2 linked regions of the Massilia litorea genome follow. Each later gene encodes a partner of the first gene's protein in a complex. Links are inferred from orthologs where the notes say so. Each region holds a gene or a part of one and is shown on either strand. Other genes may lie near its edges.

Region 1 (9,733 bases):
CCGCCACCGCTTCCGGCGTGGACCGCGCGCGCATCGCCGCCGAGCAGGCCGTCGCTTCGCCGCTGCTGGACGGTATCGACCTGTCGGGCGCCAAGGGCGTGCTGGTGAACGTCACCGCTTCGCGTGGCCTGAAAGGTAAGGAGATCAAGGAAGTCATGGCTGCCGTGCGCGCCTTTGCCGCTCCGGACGCATCGATCGCACAAGGCATCGCCTACGACGACGAGATGGGCGACGAGATCCGCGTGACCGTGGTTGCCACGGGTCTGGGCAAAGCCAAGAAGATGCAGCTGGTGCAGCCGCAGCAGGTGCTGCGCACCGGTACCTACAATGCGCCGATGATGGCCGGCACGGCATCGGTCACCGCCGGCGTCACCATGGGCCACGCAGCGACCGGCGGCGACGCCGGCATGAAGCAGCCGGCCGTGTGGCGCCGCGAGCAGGCATCGGAGCAGGTGCAGGCGATGCAGCGCAATGGCGTCGAGACCTACGACATTCCGGCTTTCCTGCGTAAGCAAGCCGACTGAGCGTAAATCGTTTAGTTAAATACAACCGGGATCGGAGCTCGCGCTCCGGTCCCGGTTTTTTTATGCGTTCATCGATTGCGTCCGGCAATACCGGTAGGGTGGGCGGGTTTCCCGCCCACGCGCTGATCGATAACGGTTCCGGTATCGTGCCGGACGATCTCGCCGCTGACTATGGCCGCGTGGGCGGGAGACCCGCCCACCCTACGTCCCAGGATTTATCGATATAGGTCTCGCGCTCGCTCTTGCGGCTGCGCAGGCGCTCGATCGCCAGGCGCGTCGTGACCGTGACCAGCCAGGCTTCGGGCGACTGCACGCGATTTTTCGCATTCGCCCGGGCACTGCCGTGCCAGCGCAGCCAGGCGTCCTCGAGCCAGTGTAGAGCAGGGATGAGGACAAGACGCGCGGGCACCGGGTGTTGTGACAGCAGGGCGGGCGAAGCCGCGCCGTGCAAGCCTTGTGCGCATCAGGCATACTGGCAAGGTTTTCAAAATAACACCTGAGGATTAATCCATGACCATCAAGATTGGCGAGCGCCTGCCGGAAGGCACCCTGGCTGAATTCATCGAGACCGAAACCGAAGGCTGCTCGCTCGGCCCGAACGTGTTCCAGGTCGCCGACCTGGTAAAAGGCAAGAAGATCGCGATCTTCGGCCTGCCGGGCGCCTTCACGCCGACCTGCTCGGCCAAGCACGTGCCTGGCTATGTCCAGAACGCCGCCGCCCTGAAGGCCAAAGGCGTGGACGAAATCTGGTGCATCTCGGTCAACGACGCCTTCGTCATGGGCGCCTGGGGCCGCGACCAGAAATCGACCGGCATCGTGCGCATGATGGCCGACGGTAACGCTTCCTTCACCAAGGCCCTCGGCCTGGACGCGGACTTCTCGAAGCACAACATGGGCACGCGTTCGCAGCGCTACTCGATGCTGGTGGAAGACGGCGTGGTGAAACAGCTGAACGTGGAGCAGGGCGGCTTCGACGTCTCGAGCGCCGAAACGATGCTGTCGCAACTGGGCTGATTCCGGCTCCCCCGCATCACCCGACGGCGCTGCGGCGCCGTTTTCATTTTATTCCGTAGCCCATGCAAGCCCACGCACAAAGCAAAGTAAGCGGCAACCTGCGCAGCATCTACGCGATGCTGATCGCGGTCGTCATGTTCTCATTGATGGACACGGCGATGAAACTGCTCGCCGCCCACTATCCGGCGATGCAGGTCGCGGCCCTGCGTTCGCTGTCCTCGCTGCCGCTGGTCTGCGCCTATGTCGCCTGGCGCGGCGGCTTCTCGACCATGCTGCAGGTGAAGCCGGGCCTGCACCTGCTGCGCGGCGCGCTCGGCATCGGCATGCTGGCGCTGTTCGCATTCGGGCTGAAAAAACTCAGCCTGGCGGAAGCCTATTCGATCTTCTTCATCGCGCCCGCGCTGATCACGGCGATGTCGGTGTTCTTCCTGAAAGAGACCGTCGACCTGGCACGCTGGATCGCCATTTTCGTGGGCCTCGGCGGCGTGCTGGTCGTGCTGCGACCGGAAGGCGAGGGCATGCTGACCCTGGGCGGTCTCGCCATCCTGGCCTCGGCCGTCTGCTACGCCATTTCCGCAATCGCGGCGCGCGTGCAGGCGCGCACCAATTCCACGCGCCAGATGATGTTCTGGCTGATGCTGCTGATGGCGATCGGCGCGAGTACGCTGGCCGCGCCGAACTGGGTGGCGCTCGACCCGGCCCACGTCTGGCTGCTGCTCGGACTGGCGATTTCCGGCTTCTTCGGCCAGCTGGCGATCACGGAGGCCTTCAGCCACGGCGAGGCCTCGGTGGTCGCACCCTTCGAGTATTCGGCCCTGGCCTGGGGCGTGGCGATCGACTGGCTGCTGTGGCAGACCCTGCCCGACGAGTACACCCTGGTCGGGGCAGCGATCATCATCGGCAGCGGTATCTATCTGATTCGACACGAGAAAACACATGCGGAGAGCGAGCATCCGTAGTGTCGCCTTTGCGCATCGGTTAGCTCATCCATTGCCTCGCTGCAAGGGTCGAGTCCGGCAGCGATTTGCCAGCGACGATATAATCGGCTCATGCTCAAACAACGAACCATCAAAGAACTCGTGCGTACGACCGGCGTCGGGCTGCACTCGGGCCGCAAGGTCGAACTGACGCTGCGCCCGGCCGCGGTCGATACCGGCATCGTATTCCGCCGCGTCGACCTCGACCCGGTCGTCGAATTCCCGTCGAGCGCCGAGGTCGTCGGCGATACGCGCATGGCCTCGGTCCTGGTCAAGGGCGACGCGCGCGTCTCGACCGTCGAACACCTGATGTCGGCCTGCGCCGGCCTCGGCATCGACAACCTGTACATCGAAGTGACGGCCGAGGAAATCCCGATCATGGACGGCTCCGCGTCCTCCTTCGTGTTCCTGTTGCAGCAGGCCGGCGTGCAGGACCAGGCCGCGCCGAAGAAATTTATTCGCGTGCTGAAGGAAGTCGAAGTGCGCCACGGCGCGGGCAACAACGAAAAGTGGGCGAAATTGAAACCGCACGACGGTTTCAAACTCGACTTCTTCATCGAATTCAACCACCCGGCGGTGGACGGCACCATGCAGAACGCGACGGTCGATTTTGCGCACGTGTCGTATGTGCACGACGTGGCGCGCGCCCGCACCTTCGGCTTCATGCAGGACGTCGAGAGCCTGCGCGGCATGGGCCTGGCACGGGGCGGCTCGCTGGAAAACGCGATCGTGATGGACGAATACCGGATCCTGAATGCGGACGGCCTGCGCTACGACGACGAATTCGTGCGGCACAAGATTCTCGATGCGATCGGCGATTTGTACATGATCGGGCATCCGCTGCTGGCGGCCTACGAGGCCCATAAATCGGGGCATGCGCTGAATAACGACCTGCTGCGTGCTTTGTTGGCGCGGCCGGATGCGTACGAGATCGTGTCTTTCGATGGGGCGGCCGATGCGCCGGCCTCGTATGTCAAGCAGATGCACGAGGAATGGGCGCAGATGTGATTGGTGTGCAAGCGCCGTAACGCGTGGACATGCCCGGTGAACCCGTCATTGATGCCATTGGCATCAATGACCCCGTACGGTGTACCAGCGGCCGCAGTGTAACGTAGGGTGGGCTCCCCGAGCCCACGCGTTCACGGCCTGCACAGCGGCGGCAACGACCTTAACCGCCGCGCCGCTTAGCCGCCAATCTCTTGATCGCCGCCACCAGCGCCGCATTCTGCGGCGTATCCGGCAAACTGTCCCCCAACTCCTCGAAGGCATCGACCGCCGTCGGCGGCAACTCCAGCACCCGGGTTTCCACCTGCGGCGGCATCGCCCGCGTCACCTGCACCTTCAAACGCGTCGACGTCACCTGCCAGCCGCGTGCCAATAAAGTACTCTGCAATTTCGGCAGCTGCTGCTTCAGCCGCGCCGCCACTGCCGAGCTCGGCACGGCGAGGGTCAGCACGCCTTCCTGGAACGAGAGCACGTCGCAGTTGTTCGCAATCGCCGGCAAGGCCTGGCCGACATCGCGCTGCAGGTCGGCCATGCGCAACGCGGCCGGCAGCAGGCTGGCCATGCGGTCGTTCTGACGCAGGAAGCTTGTTGCCTCGAACGAGGTGGGGCGGTTGCGGGTGCCGTAGATATGCATCAAGGGAGACAATCGAGTGGACTACAAGGGCGCAACATACCATAAGCGCCACGAAGCTGCGGCAATCCATGGCGATCAAGGCAAATTGACAACATTCTTTCGTGCACGACACTTGTTATCCTGCCTATCATCCCCAAGTGTGGCCGCATCGCATGATAAAATCACTCGCTTTATGCCTCCGTCGGTCTTAGGTAGGTATCTTTTTTGATATCATCCCTGGCTCTTTTTGCGGCGTCTTTTTAAGAAACTTAGCATGTCATTACTGACCCAGATTTTCGGTAGCCGCAACCAGCGGCTGCTCAAGCAGTATCAAAAAACCGTGCGTCAGATCAACGCGCTCGAGCCGCAGATGGAAGCGCTGTCGGATGCCGACCTCCAGGCCAAGACCCCTGAATTCAAGGCACGGATCGCCAAGGGCGAGACGCTCGACGCCATCCTGCCGGAAGCCTTTGCCGTCTGCCGCGAAGCCGCCAAGCGCGTCCTGAAAATGCGCCACTTCGACGTCCAGATGATCGGCGGCATGGTCCTGCACGAAGGCAAGATCGCCGAGATGGGCACGGGTGAAGGTAAAACCCTGATGGCAACCCTGCCGGTCTACCTGAACGGCTTGTCGGGCAAGGGCGTGCACGTCATTACCGTCAACGATTACCTGGCGCAGCGCGATGCCGATTCGATGGGCCGCCTGTACGGCTGGCTGGGCCTGACGACCGGTGTGAACCTGTCGCAGATGGACCACGACACCAAGCAGACCGCCTACGCGTCCGACATCACCTACGGCACGAATAACGAATTCGGGTTCGACTACCTGCGCGACAACATGGTCTACGAGGCGCGCGAACGCGTGCAGCGCGGCCTGAACTTCGCCGTGGTCGACGAGGTCGACTCGATCCTGATCGACGAAGCACGCACGCCGCTGATCATTTCGGGCCAGGCCGAGAACCATACCGACCTGTACCACCGCATGAACGAAGTGCCGCCGCAGCTGACCCTGCAGATCGGCGAAGAAACCCCGGACGGCCGCGGCGAGATCGAAGTCCCGGGCGACTACACGAAGGACGAGAAGGCGCACACCGTGCTCCTGACCGAAGCCGGCCACGAAAAGGCCGAAGCCATCCTGACCAGGATGGGCCTGCTGCCGGAAGGCGCTTCGCTGTACGACGCAGCCAACATCACGCTGATCCACCACCTGTATGCGGCGCTGCGCGCGCACGTCCTGTACAGCAAGGACACGCATTATGTGGTGCAGAACAACGAAGTCGTGATCGTCGACGAATTCACCGGCCGCCTGATGACGGGCCGCCGCTGGTCGGACGGCCTGCACCAGGCGGTGGAGGCGAAGGAAGGCGTGCGCATCCAGAACGAGAACCAGACCCTGGCCTCGATCACCTTCCAGAACTACTTCCGCATGTACACCAAGCTGTCCGGCATGACCGGTACGGCCGACACCGAAGCCTACGAGTTCCAGGAAATCTACGGCCTGGAAACCGTCGTGATTCCGCCGAACCGTCCGTCGCAGCGCAAGGACCGCCAGGACCAGGTCTACAAATCGGCGCAGGAAAAGTACAACGCGATGCTGATCGACATCCAGGATTGCTACGAGCGCGGCCAGCCGGTCCTCGTCGGCACGACCTCGATCGAGAACTCGGAACTGCTGTCGGGCATCCTGACGGGCGCCAAGCTGCCGCACAACGTCCTGAACGCCAAGCAGCACGCCCGTGAAGCGGAAATCATCGCCCAGGCGGGCCGTCCGAAGATGATCACGATCGCGACCAACATGGCCGGCCGCGGTACCGACATCGTCCTGGGCGGCAACGTCGAGAAGCAGATCCAGATCATCGAAGCGAACAACGAGCTGTCGGAAGCGGAGAAGGCTGCCCAGTCGCAGACCCTGCGCGACGAATGGCAATCGCTGCACGACCACGTGGTCGCGGCCGGCGGCCTGCACATCGTCGGCACCGAACGCCACGAGTCGCGCCGCGTCGACAACCAGTTGCGTGGCCGCTCGGGCCGCCAGGGCGATCCGGGCTCCTCGCGCTTCTACCTGTGCCTGGACGACACGCTGCTGCGCATCTTCGCGGGAGATCGCGTGCGCGCCATCATGGAGCGCCTGAAAATGCCGGAAGGCGAGCCGATCGAGGCGGGCATCGTCAGCCGTTCGATCGAGACCGCCCAGCGCAAGGTCGAGGCCCGCAACTTCGACATCCGCAAGCAGCTGCTGGAATACGACGACGTCGCCAACGACCAGCGCAAGGTGATCTACACCCAGCGTAACGAACTGCTGGAAGCGGCCGACATTTCGGAACTGATCGCTTCGCTGCGCACGGGCACCTTCACCGACGTGGTACGCCAATACGTGCCGGCCGAATCGGTCGAAGAGCAGTGGGACATCAAGTCGCTGCAATCGGTGCTGGCGTCGGAGTGGGCGCTCGACGTTCCGCTCGAGCAGATGCTGGTCGACGAGCCTAACCTGAACGACGACGACATCCTGGAAAAGGTGCTGGCCGCGGCCGACGCCTCGTACAACGCCAAGGTCGACATCGTCGGCAAGGAATCCTTCGGCGGCTTCGAGCGCAACGTCATGCTGCAAAGCGTCGACACCCACTGGCGCGAACACCTGTCGGCGCTGGACCACCTGCGCCAGGGCATCCACCTGCGCGGCTATGCGCAGAAGAACCCGAAGCAGGAGTACAAGCGCGAGGCCTTCGAACTGTTCGGCAGCATGCTGGACCAGATCAAGAACGAAGTCATTCGCACCGTGATGACGGTCCGCATCCAGTCGCGCGAAGAAGTCGAGGCGGCGGAAGCGGCCATGGCGGCGCAGGCGGCGCACCTGGAAAACATCAACTACCAGCACGCCGACTTCAATCCGTCGGCCGCGCCGGAAGAGCTGCTGGCGCCGGTCGCCAATCCGGGCACCACGCCGGTGACGGCCGAAGACCACAGCACCTATCTGGGTGTGAAGGTCGGCCGCAACGATCCTTGCCCTTGCGGCAGCGGGAAGAAGTTCAAGCAGTGTCACGGCAAGCTGGCGTAAGCCGGTAGCCGTAACGAGAAAGGCGCCCCGCGGGGCGCCTTTTTTATTGATCGATACGGGTCGACCCTGCAACGGCTTGGCGTTCATGTTGCTGGGTCGTTCGCGATCACCAAGCCATTTTGCTCCAGGTGTTGTCGCCAACGATTCCGTCAACGCCCAGACCTTTCGCCGACTGGAAGCTGCGTACCGCGCTGTCGGTGCCCGAGCCGAAGATGCCATCCACCACCAGGCCATACCCGCTTTCGTTCAGCTGGCTCTGCACCGCGCGCACCTTGGCGCCCGAGTCGCCCTGCTGGGTGACGATAGTCAGCGCCGGCCACGTCGCGTTGCCGACGATGCCGTCCGCGCCCAGGCCGCGCGAGGACTGGAAGTTCTTCACCGCGGTTTGCGTCGCCGTGTCGAAGCTGCCGTTGACGGTCAGCGTATAGCCCCATTGCTGCAGCAGGTACTGGATGGTGCGCACGCGTTCGCCCGTATTCCCGTATTGGACCAGCGGCCAGGTGAGCGTCGCATCGCTGCCGCCGCCACCGCTGGTGCCGCCCGCGACCAGGGTTTTATAGCGCGGCCAGTCCCAGCCCGAACCCGGGTCGGTGTGGGTCTGGCTGGCGAAGTTGACGTGGCCCTTGACGTTGTAGAGCGAGTCGCTTGGGACCGCGTTCCAGCCGCCGCTGCCGTCGAAGACCTTCTGCGCCAGGCCGCGCGAGGAGAGGATGTCGCGGGTGAGGGCTGCCGAGGCGTTGTACATGGCGCTGGTGTACCAGGTGGCCGGGGCATTCGTGTAGCCCTCATGCTCGATGCCGATCGTGTAGCCGTTCGAGTTACCGACGTGCCAGGCTTTATCGGCCTCGCGCACCATCTGCGTCACCTGGCCGTCCGAGGAGCGCACCACGTAGTGGGCGCTGACGCCGGCGCTGCAGTTCTGGAACCACGAGATCGAGCCCGCGTACGAGCCTTCGGTGGTGTGGATGGTCACGTGGCTGATCGCCGCGGTACGTGCCGAATAATTGCAACTGGCCGCCGGGTTCCAGATCGCCGGCGGATAGTCGGTCGAGGCGCGGGCCGGCAATGTCTGCAGGCCGAGGGCGACCAGAATCAAGCCTGCCAGCAGGCCGTTCATGTTCTTCTTCATGGATAGTCTCCGAATCCGTTATTTGTTCTTGGCAGGGGCATCGACGAAATCGGGCGCCGAGATCTTCGGATCCGGCACGCCGGTCTCGATCGTGATGCGGCGCGCGGACAGCTTTTTCAGCTTCTCCTTGCCGTAGACTTTTTCCATCTCCACGTGGCGCTGGCCGACCTTGTAGCCGCTGTCTTCACGGCCCTGGCGGATCGCGGTCAGGATTTCATAGGTGTAGATCTGGGCGATCTCGGGCTGCGGGATGCCGCTGTAGCGCGCCACGGCGCCTTCCCAATCCTCGAGCGGGAAGTTTTTCGTTTTCCGCGCGCCGTACTGGGAAAGCAGGGCGGCGGCGGCGCGGATGTTGCTGCGCACGTCGATCATCACGACCTCGGGCGAGACCCGGATCAGGGCCGCGCCCTGGGTCAGCGAGGTGCCAAAATACGTGTCGTTGCGCAGACCCATGATGCCGTAGCTGGGCGGCATGCCGTGGTGCGGATCGGGATCGATCTCGAGCTGCGGCTCGCCATTCTTTTTCAGCTGGCCTTTCGGCACATGCGAGACCCAGCGCGTTTCGGCGTAGGCGATCGATTCCAGCAGTTCGACCGGTACGTCGAACTCCTTCGAGGCTTCCTGGAAATACTGTTTATACAGCTTGGCGGACGCGGTCAGCTGGCGCGGCTGGCCGTCGGCAAATGCGGCGGGCGTGGCTGCGAGGCCGGCGCACAGCGCGGTGCAGAGCGCAGCGAGCAGCCGCGCCTTGGTGGTGAACTTCATTTTCCGTCTCCTGATTCTGATTATGTAAGCCCGTGGAGGCCACAGGCAGGTACCCGGCAACAGCCCGAACACCAGCGCGCCAGGCCCGATCGAGTATAGGTATGTTGCCCTCGCGCACGATTGCATTGACGTGTTTTGTTAACTGGCTAATCGCACAGTTGACAAACACACATTCTGAACATCAGGAAAATGGGAGATGGAGCGCCGCGCGCACCCGCTGCCCCGCGCGCAGTACAATATCGGATTCGAAATCTTTCCATTGAGACCACCATGGCCGTGAATTCCCCCCTGCCTGTCGCCGCCGACCTGAAGCCGGTTGCCGGCATCGAGATCGGTTTTGCCCAAGCCGGCATCAAGAAGCCCAATCGCAAGGACGTCCTGGTGATGCGCCTGGCCGACGGCGCCACCGTCGCCGGCGTGTTCACCCTGAACCGCTTCTGCGCCGCGCCTGTCCAGGTCAGCAAGGCGAACCTGGCAGCCGTACAGAACGGCGGCAAGCCGATCCGCGCGCTGGTCGTCAACACCGGCAATGCGAATGCCGGTACCGGAGAATCGGGCCTGGCGAATGCACAGACCACCTGCGCCGAACTGGCGAAGCTTCTGGGGTGCGAGGCGCAGCAGGTGCTGCCGTTCTCGACCGGCGTGATCCTG
Region 2 (9,327 bases), 610 kb from region 1 along the record:
AACGTGCCACGTTGAATCCTTTGATGTATTAATCACGCCCCAGAGGCATTCTTGAGAATGCGGCAGGCGCTAGTCCGACCCTGATAAGAGCGGACGTGGCTAAAAATAAACCCCGAGCAAACGCCCGAGGCGACAACAGCCGGGCAGTATACCCGAATTCGGGTCACTGCACCGGCTTTTGCTACTGCATACTGCCTAAGCGCTGTACTGAAAACAACAGGGCAGCAGAACTGCCCGGATGAATTTAGATACGACGACGCTTTGGAGGACGGCAGCCGTTGTGCGGCACTGGCGTCACGTCCTGGATCTCGGTGATCTTGATGCCGAGGTTGTTCAGTGCACGGACAGCCGATTCACGGCCTGGGCCTGGGCCCTTGATGCGCACTTCCAGGTTCTTCACGCCGCTTTCCTGGGCGACCTTGCCGGCTGCTTCAGCAGCGACCTGAGCCGCGAACGGGGTCGATTTACGCGAGCCTTTGAAGCCTGCGCCACCCGACGTCGCCCACGACAGGGCATTGCCCTGGCGATCGGTGATCGTGATGATGGTGTTGTTGAACGAAGCGTGGACGTGGGCGATGCCCTCAGCCACGTTCTTCTTGACTTTCTTACGGACGCGCGCTGCTGCTGCGCTGCTTTGTTGCTTGGCCATGGTCGATTCCTAGATTATTTCTTCAGCGATTGAGCGGCCTTGCGCGGACCTTTGCGGGTACGTGCATTGGTGCGGGTACGCTGACCGCGCACTGGCAGACCCTTACGGTGACGCATGCCGCGGTAGCAGCCCAGATCCATCAGACGCTTGATGTTCATGGACAGTTCGCGGCGCAGATCGCCTTCCACGACAAACTTCGCGACTTCGTCACGCAGCTTCTCGAGTTCGTTATCGTCGAGGTCCTTGACCTTCTTGTTGGTCGCGATACCGGTCGCATCGCAGATCTTCTGCGAGCGCGGACGGCCAACACCGTAGATCGCCGTCAGGCCGATAACAGTGTGCTGATGATTTGGGATGTTAACCCCTGCAATACGTGCCATTCGTTATTCCTCTTAACCTTGACGCTGCTTGTGACGCGGCTCGACGCAGATCACACGGACCACGCCCTTGCGCTTGATGATCTTGCAGTTGCGGCAGATCCGCTTGACTGAAGCATTAACTTTCATTTTGCACTCTCTTCCTGGTGAGTATTTACTTAGATTTTTTACTTGGTGCGGAATACGATGCGCGCCCGGGACAAGTCGTACGGCGTCAACTCGACCGTTACCTTGTCTCCCGGGAGAATGCGGATATAGTTCATCCGCATTTTACCCGAGATATGCCCCAGGACCACATGCCCGTTTTCCAGCTTTACGCGAAATGTCGCATTTGGGAGATTCTCGAGAATCTCGCCTTGCATTTGGATGACGTCGTCTTTTGCCATTCGGTCTCTACACTCCCGCTTATCGCGTCGGAATTCCGCCCTTGAAGTTCGCCTTCCGCAGCAGCGATTCATATTGCTGCGACATGACGTAGTTCTGCACTTGTGCCATGAAGTCCATCGTTACTACCACGATGATCAGGAGCGAGGTGCCGCCGAAATAGAAAGGAACTTTCGCAAACGACTGCAGGAACTCCGGCACCAGGCACACGACGGTGATGTAGACCGCACCAGCCAAAGTCAGGCGCATCAGGATCTTGTCGATGTAGCGGGCCGTCTGGTCACCTGGACGGATGCCAGGCACAAACGCACCGCTTTTCTTCAAGTTGTCCGCCGTTTCCTTGCTGTTGAACACCAGCGCGGTATAGAAGAAGCAGAAAAACACGATTGCCACCGCATACAGCAACGCGTGGATCGGCGAACCGGTACCGAGCGAAGCGGCGAGGTCTTTCAGGAACCCGATGAACGGGCCGCTGGAATCCTTGCCACGCGTGTACCAGTCGACGATCGTCGCCGGGAACAGGATGATCGACGACGCGAAGATCGGCGGGATCACGCCGGCCATGTTCAGCTTCAGGGGCAGGTGGCTGGTTTGGCCACCGTACACCTTGTTGCCGACCTGGCGCTTGGCGTAATTCACGAGGATCTTGCGCTGACCACGTTCCACGAACACCACCGCATAGGTCACACCAATCACCAGGACGACAATGCCGATTGCGGCAATACTGTTGATCGAGCCATTCGACACCAGAGTGAACAAGCCACCCAATGCCGACGGCAGACCGGCTGCGATACCGGCGAAGATGATGATCGAAATGCCGTTACCGAGGCCACGTTCGGTGATCTGCTCGCCCAGCCACATGAGGAACATGGTGCCGGTAAGCAGGGTCACGACCGTGACGAAGCGGAAGCCCATGCCTGGATCGAGCACGAGACCCGGCTGGGCTTCGAGCGCGACGGCGATGCCGAACGCCTGGAACAAGGCCAGTGCCACCGTGAAGTAACGGGTGTACTGGGTGATCTTGCGGCGCCCTGCTTCGCCCTCTTTCTTCAGCGCTTCGAGCTGTGGCGAGACGATCGACCCCAGCTGCATGATGATCGAAGCCGAAATGTAGGGCATGATCCCGAGTGCGAACACGGTAAAGCGGGACAACGCGCCACCCGAGAACATGTTGAACATGCCCAGGATGCCGCCTTCGTTCTGCTTGAACAGCGACGCCAACGCAATCGGGTCAATCCCGGGGACCGGGATGTGAGCACCGATGCGGTACACGACCAACGCGCCAAGCAAAAACCACAACCGACCCCAGGGGAAGCCGGCAGCGGCGCTTTTACCAAGTTGTGAATTAGTCGCCAATTTGTGCTCCGATCAGGCAGCGATCGCTTTAAGCGACCGAACCGCCAGCTGCTTCGATGGCCGCTTTCGCGCCCGCGGTCGCCTTCAGGCCCTTGAGGTTCACCGCTTTGGTGATCTCGCCCGACAGGATGACGCGCACGTCGCGTGCCACCACCGACAGGATGCCTGCTTGCTTGAGCACCAGGATGTCGACATCGCCGACGGCCAGGTTGTTCAGGTCCGACAGACGCACTTCAGCCTTGAACGTAGCGTTCAGCGACTTGAAGCCACGCTTCGGCAGACGACGCTGCAGAGGCATCTGACCGCCTTCGAAGCCGACCTTGTGGAAGCCGCCCGAACGCGACTTCTGACCCTTGTGACCGCGACCGGCGGTCTTGCCCAGGCCGGAGCCGATACCGCGGCCGACGCGACGCTTGTAGTGCTTGGCGCCGTCAGCTGGTTGAATGGTATTCAATTCCATTGTTTTCTCCGTTCGTAAGCCGAGGCTTACGAAACAACTTTAACGAGGTACGAGACTTTGTTGATCATGCCACGCACGGATGGGGTGTCCTGCAACTCGGAAACCGAGTTGACGCGACGCAGACCCAGACCACGCACGGTAGCGCGGTGATCTTGACGGGTGCCGATCAGGCCCTTGACCAGTTGTACTTTGATGGTGTTTGCCATTGTCTTCACCTTAACCGATGATGTCTTCGACCGACTTGCCACGCTTGGCGGCGATGTCGGACGCGGTGCTCATCTTCGACAGGCCGTCGAGGGTAGCGCGCACCAGGTTGTACGGGTTCGACGAGCCGGTCGACTTGGCGACCACGTCGGTCACGCCCATCACCTCGAAGATGGCGCGCATCGCGCCACCAGCGATGACGCCGGTACCAGGTTTCGCTGGCATCATCATGACGCGCGAGGCGCCGTGACGACCGGAGACGGTGTGGTGCAGGGTACCGTTCTTGAGGGGCACCTTGATCAGGTTGCGGCGGGCTTCTTCCATCGCTTTTTGCACGCCGACTGGAACTTCCTTCGACTTGCCTTTACCCATGCCGATGCGGCCATCGCCGTCACCGACAACGGTCAGCGCTGCAAAACCCATGATACGACCACCCTTGACCACTTTGGTCACGCGGTTGATCGCGATCATTTTTTCGCGCATGCCATCATCCGGCTTGTCGCTTGCCATTTTCGCTTGCATTTTTGCCATGACGATTCTTCCTTAGAACTTCAGACCGGCTTCACGCGCGGCTTCTGCCAGCGCCTTCACACGGCCGTGGTAACGGAAACCGGAGCGGTCAAATGCCACTTCGGTGATCCCTGCTTGCAGTGCTTTCTCTGCAACGCGCTTGCCAACCAGTGCCGCGGCAGCAGCGTTGCCGCCCTTGCCGCTCTGGCCTGCCAGTTCGGCGCGCACGTCTGCTTCCAGCGTCGAAGCCGAAACCAGGACCTTCGCATCCGGGCTGATCAGGTTCGCATAGATGTGCAGGTTGGTGCGGTGAACCGACAAACGGTTCACGCCCAGCTGCGCGATCTTGATGCGGGTTTGGCGTCCGCGACGCAGACGCGATTCTTTCTTGTCCATCGTCAGCTCCGATTATTTCTTCTTGGTTTCTTTAAGCTTCACCACTTCGTCCGAATAACGGACACCCTTGCCTTTGTAAGGCTCAGGGGAGCGGTAAGCGCGCACTTCGGCAGCAACCTGGCCAACCTTTTGACGATCGATACCCTTGATCAGGATTTCGGTCGGGGTCGGGGTCACGGCAGTGATACCTTCCGGCATCGCGTGCAGCACCGGGTGCGAGAAGCCCAGGGACAGGTTCAGGGCGTTGCCCTGCACTGCTGCCTTGTAGCCCACGCCGACCAGGTTCAGCTTCTTCTCGAAGCCCTTGGTCACGCCGGTCACCATGTTGTTGACCAGGGCACGCAGGGTACCGGACATGGCGTTCGATTCACGGGAATCGTCCACCACGTCGAAGGTCAGCGTGCCGTTGTTGTTTTCCACCTTGACCATGCCGTTCAACGGCTGGGTCAGGCTGCCCAGTGGGCCTTTGACCGTGATCGCTGCTGCAGTGATCGCCACTTCGGCGCCTGCTGGGACAGCGATTGGCATCTTAGCTACTCGAGACATCGTCTACTCCTTAAGCTACGTAGCAGATAACTTCGCCGCCGACGCCATTGGCGCGGGCTTTGCGGTCAGTCATCACGCCTTGCGGGGTCGAGACAATCGCCACGCCCAGGCCGTTCATCACGGTTGGGATCTCGTCTTTGCCTTTGTAGACACGCAGGCCAGGACGGGACACGCGCTCGATGCGCTCGATAACCGGACGGCCGGTGTAATACTTCAAACCGATTTTCAGTTCCGACTTGCCACCTTCGGTGGACACGGCGAAATCTTCAATGTAACCCTCGTCCTTCAGGACGTTGGCAATGGCAACCTTGACTTTCGACGACGGCATTGCGACCGTGGTCTTTTGAACAGTTTGTGCGTTGCGAATGCGGGTCAGCATATCGGCGATAGGATCGCTCATACTCATTGCTTATTCTCCTATTACCAGCTGGCTTTAGTCATACCCGGGATTTCGCCTTTCATGGCGAATTCGCGGAGTTTGGTACGGGCAAGGCCGAATTTACGGAACGTGCCACGTGGACGGCCGGTGATCGCGCAGCGGTTACGCTGGCGGGTCGGGGCCGAATTACGCGGCAGGGCCTGCAGTTTCAGGCGCGCTTCGTAACGCTCTTCTTCGGTCTTCGACTGGTCGTCGATGATTGCTTTCAGAGCTGCACGCTTTGCGGCGAATTTCTCCACCAGGTCTGCACGCTTCTGTTCGCGGTTAATCAGTGCAAGTTTTGCCATGCTCTTAGTTCCTGAACGGGAATTTGAAGGCGGCGAGCAGCGCTTTGGCTTCGTCGTCGGTCTTAGCGGTCGTGGTGATCGAGATGTTCATGCCACGCAGCGCGTCGATCTTGTCGTAATCGATTTCAGGGAAGATGATCTGTTCCTTGACACCGATGTTGTAGTTACCACGACCATCGAACGATTTGCCGTTCACGCCACGGAAGTCACGCACGCGCGGCAGGGCCACGGTGATGAAACGGTCCAGGAACTCGTACATACGGGCGCCGCGCAGGGTCACCATCGTACCGATCGGGTAGCCTTCGCGGATCTTGAAACCGGCGATTGCCTTGCGCGACTTGGTGGTCACTGGCTTCTGGCCGGCGATCTTGGTCAGGTCGCCCACAGCGTGCTCGAGCACTTTCTTGTCGGCGATCGCTTCACCAACACCCATGTTCAGGGTGATCTTGGTCAGGCGCGGCACTTCCATCACGGACTTGTAGCCGAATTTCTCGGTCAGGTCAGCGACGACTTTGTCTTTGTAGAATTGTTGGAGACGGGCCATGTTCTTACACCTTCACTTCTTCGCCGGACGACTTGTAGACGCGGACTTTCTTGCCGTCCTGGTCTTTGAAGCCTACGCGGTCTGCCTTGCCGGTCGCGGCGTTGAACAGCGCGACGTTGGAGACGTGAATCGGCATCGTCTTGTCGACGATACCACCTTGGACGCCGGTCATCGGGTTTGGCTTGACGGCCTTCTTGGCAACGTTCACGCCTTCGACGATCACGTGCTCGGCGTCGACGCGACGCGAAACCACGCCACGCTTGCCCTTGTCTTTACCGGCCAAAACGATGACTTCGTCGTTTTTACGAATCTTATCCATTACGACTCCTTACAGTACTTCAGGTGCCAGGGACACGATCTTCATGAACTTTTCAGTGCGCAGTTCGCGGGTCACTGGTCCGAAGATACGGGTGCCGATCGGTTCCAGCTTGGCGTTGAGCAGCACTGCGGCATTGCCGTCGAACTTCACCAGGGAGCCGTCTTGGCGGCGCACACCTTTAGCGGTACGCACAACCACAGCGTTATAAATTTCACCTTTTTTGACACGGCCACGTGGCGCAGCAACCTTGACGGTTACCTTGATGATGTCGCCAATGCTCGCATAACGGCGCTTGGAGCCGCCCAACACCTTGATGCACAAAACTTCTTTTGCACCGGTGTTGTCGGCTACTTCGAGCCGGCTTTCAGTTTGAATCATAGTATTTTCTTTCCCAACTTAAGCCGAAGAAATCCCACGGAAAACCGTAGGCCTGCGGTCAGTCTTGGTCCCGCCGTACCGCCCCTGCTGGAGCACTACGATTGGGTGATTGGACTTTCCAATTGCTTCGAACAGGCCGCAGTTACCGAGGGGGACAAACTGCGGCAACACATGAACGAAGCCCGCTAGTATCTCAGATACCAGCGGGCCACGCAAGACAAATTTTGCTAGTACTTACAGTACCTGTGCGACCTGCACAACACGGGTCACAGTCCAAGCTTTCGTCTTCGAGATCGGACGACCTTCCGCGATCTCGACCGTGTCACCGGTCTTGGCCTGGTTGGTTTCGTCGTGTGCGTGATACTTGTTCGAACGCACGATGATCTTGCCGTACAGCGGGTGCTTGACGTGACGTTCGATCAGTACGGTTACCGTCTTGTCCATTTTGTCGGACACGACTTTGCCGACCAGCGTACGCTTCAGCGCCGTTTTAGTGGTGTCGTTCATTTGGCTTCCTTCTGGTTCATCACAGTCTTCACACGCGCGATGTCGCGACGTACTTTCTTGAGCTGCGCGGTGTTGCCCAGCTGCTGGGTAGCGATTTGCATGCGCAGGCCAAACTGGGCCTTCAGCAGCTCACTCAGCTCCTTTTGCAGCGCTTCCTGGTCCTTGCCGCGGAGTTCCGATGCTTTCATATTCAACTCCTGTTATTGGCCGACCTGGCGCACGACGAACGTGGTAGCCAGTGGCAGTTTGGCAGCGGCCAGGCGGAATGCTTCGCGCGCCAGTGTTTCGTCGACGCCGTCCATCTCATACAGGACTTTGCCTGGCTGGATTTCTGCGACGTAGTATTCCGGATTACCTTTACCGTTACCCATACGGACTTCGGCCGGCTTGTTCGAAATCGGCTTGTCCGGGAAGATACGGATCCAGATACGACCGCCACGCTTGATGTGACGGGTCATGGCGCGACGTGCAGCTTCGATCTGGCGTGCAGTGATACGGCCGCGGGCAACTGCCTTCAGACCGAATTCACCGAACGAGACCGCGGTGCCGCGGGTGTGCGAAATGCCGGTGTTACGGCCTTTCTGCTCTTTACGATACTTCCTGCGCGATGGTTGCAGCATGCTTATTCTCCTGCTTTCTCAGCTGGTGCAGCAGCGGCCGGGGTCGCCAGCTTGACGGCTGGACGCGCACGCACGGTTGGTGCTGCAGTGCCTGGACGGGCACCGCCGGCTGGACGTGGGCCGCGCGATGGCTTGCCATCGTCACGACGTGGGCCGCGTGGCTTCTTCTCGTCCGGCGGGGTGTCGATGACTGGGGCTTCGCCGGTGACCGAACGGTCGCCCTTGTAGACCCAGACCTTGACGCCGATGATGCCGTACGTGGTCGATGCTTCGCTGGTGCCGTAGTCGATATCGGCGCGCAGGGTGTGCAGAGGCACACGGCCTTCGCGGTACCATTCGGTACGTGCGATTTCGATGCCGTTCAGACGGCCCGACGACATGATCTTGATGCCGACGGCACCCAGACGCATGGCGTTTTGCATGGCGCGCTTCATCGCGCGGCGGAACATGATGCGCTTCTCGAGCTGCTGCGAGATCGAATCGGCGATCAGCTGCGAGTCGATTTCCGGCTTGCGGATCTCTTCGATATTGACGTGCACGGGCACGCCCATGATCTTCGTCAGCGACGACTTCAGCACTTCGATGTCTTCGCCTTTTTTACCGATCACGACACCTGGACGCGACGAGTAGATGGTGAAGCGCGCGTTCTTGGCTGGACGCTCGATGACGATGCGGCCGACCGAAGCGTTCTTCAGCTTCTTCTTCAGGAAGGCGCGGGCCTTCAGGTCTTCGTTGAGCATCTCAGCGAAGTTGCCGTTGCCGGCGTACCAGCGCGACGCCCAGTTACGGGTGACGGACAGGCGGAAGCCTGTTGGGTGAATCTTCTGTCCCATCGTGTGACTCCTTAGTTACCGACAGTCACGTAGATGTGACAGGATTGTTTAGAAATGCGATCGCCGCGGCCTTTGGCACGTGCCGTAAAGCGCTTCAGGATCGGGCCTTTTTCAACGTAGATCTCGACGACTTTCAGCTCGTCGATATCGGCGCCATCATTGTGCTCTGCATTGGCGATAGCCGATTCCAGAACCTTCTTGATGATGGTGGCACCTTTCTTCGGGCTGAATTGCAGAATGTTGAGTGCTGCGTCAACTTTCTTGCCGCGGATCAGGTCAGCAACGAGGCGACCTTTCTGATCCGACAGGCGCACGCCTTTGAGGATAGCTTTAGTTTCCATTATTTTTTCGCCTTCTTGTCAGCGGCGTGGCCCTTGAACGTACGGGTCAGCGCGAATTCGCCGAGCTTGTGGCCAACCATGTTCTCGGAGACGTACACCGGCACGTGCAGCTTGCCGTTGTGAACTGCGATCGTCAGACCGATGAAGTCAGGCGTGATCGTCGAGCGGCGCGACCAG

What was found.
Region 2: the proteins of secA (region 1) and secY are in contact, whole or in part, in a crystal structure (PDB 3DIN), measured with the Thermotoga maritima proteins. The link is inferred for Massilia litorea from one-to-one orthologs. Residues at the interface, in WP_004082002.1 of Thermotoga maritima: Glu261, Ala262, Arg263, Lys300, Ala301, Arg302, Thr303, Ile304, Ile305, Leu323, Tyr324, Asp325, Pro326, Val329, Ser330, Tyr333, Ile336, Lys340, Phe345, Val349, Glu363, Phe364, Tyr374, Ser375, Gly376, Gly377, Glu393, Ile395, Thr482, Ser483; in WP_004081795.1 of Thermotoga maritima: Glu108, Gly109, Glu110, Glu111, Ala236, Glu237, Arg238, Arg239, Ile240, Thr241, Ile242, Gln243, Tyr244, Ala245, Arg246, Arg247, Val248, Thr249, Gly250, Arg251, Arg252, Val253, Tyr254, Gly256, Ala257, Ser258, Thr259, Tyr260, Leu261, Pro262.

What each region holds. Positions count from the first base shown.
Region 1 is NZ_CP062941.1:252,761-262,493, reverse strand. What follows is about bases 4,081-7,388. They hold secA (preprotein translocase subunit SecA), read left to right. Parts: upstream 4,081-4,407; coding sequence 4,408-7,188; downstream 7,189-7,388. Other genes in these bases: LPB04_RS01030 (peptidoglycan recognition protein family protein), read right to left, coding at 7,295-7,388; LPB04_RS01040 (DciA family protein), read right to left, coding at 4,081-4,154. In the rest of the region: cell division protein FtsZ, read left to right, coding at 1-524; LPB04_RS01055 (peroxiredoxin), read left to right, coding at 1,035-1,538; LPB04_RS01050 (DMT family transporter), read left to right, coding at 1,655-2,497; lpxC (UDP-3-O-acyl-N-acetylglucosamine deacetylase), read left to right, coding at 2,588-3,523; more of LPB04_RS01040, read right to left, coding at 3,684-4,080; more of LPB04_RS01030, read right to left, coding at 7,389-8,317; LPB04_RS01025 (hypothetical protein), read right to left, coding at 8,336-9,082; bifunctional glutamate N-acetyltransferase/amino-acid acetyltransferase ArgJ, read left to right, coding at 9,353-9,733. UniProt on the Escherichia coli protein: Required for protein export, interacts with the SecYEG preprotein conducting channel.
Region 2 is NZ_CP062941.1:866,766-876,092, forward strand. What follows is about bases 600-3,501. They hold secY (preprotein translocase subunit SecY), read right to left. Parts: upstream 2,767-3,501; coding sequence 1,432-2,766; downstream 600-1,431. Other genes in these bases: rpsK (30S ribosomal protein S11), read right to left, coding at 600-649; rpsM (30S ribosomal protein S13), read right to left, coding at 664-1,029; rpmJ (50S ribosomal protein L36), read right to left, coding at 1,042-1,155; infA (translation initiation factor IF-1), read right to left, coding at 1,194-1,412; rplO (50S ribosomal protein L15), read right to left, coding at 2,795-3,226. Outside these bases: rpsD (30S ribosomal protein S4), read right to left, coding at 1-10; more of rpsK, read right to left, coding at 245-599; more of rpsE, read right to left, coding at 3,502-3,961; rplR (50S ribosomal protein L18), read right to left, coding at 3,974-4,336; rplF (50S ribosomal protein L6), read right to left, coding at 4,349-4,882; rpsH (30S ribosomal protein S8), read right to left, coding at 4,893-5,288; rpsN (30S ribosomal protein S14), read right to left, coding at 5,303-5,608; rplE (50S ribosomal protein L5), read right to left, coding at 5,613-6,152; rplX (50S ribosomal protein L24), read right to left, coding at 6,157-6,471; rplN (50S ribosomal protein L14), read right to left, coding at 6,481-6,849; rpsQ (30S ribosomal protein S17), read right to left, coding at 7,084-7,356; rpmC (50S ribosomal protein L29), read right to left, coding at 7,353-7,544; rplP (50S ribosomal protein L16), read right to left, coding at 7,557-7,976; rpsC (30S ribosomal protein S3), read right to left, coding at 7,979-8,809; rplV (50S ribosomal protein L22), read right to left, coding at 8,821-9,153; rpsS (30S ribosomal protein S19), read right to left, coding at 9,150-9,327. UniProt on the Escherichia coli protein: The central subunit of the protein translocation channel SecYEG. Consists of two halves formed by TMs 1-5 and 6-10.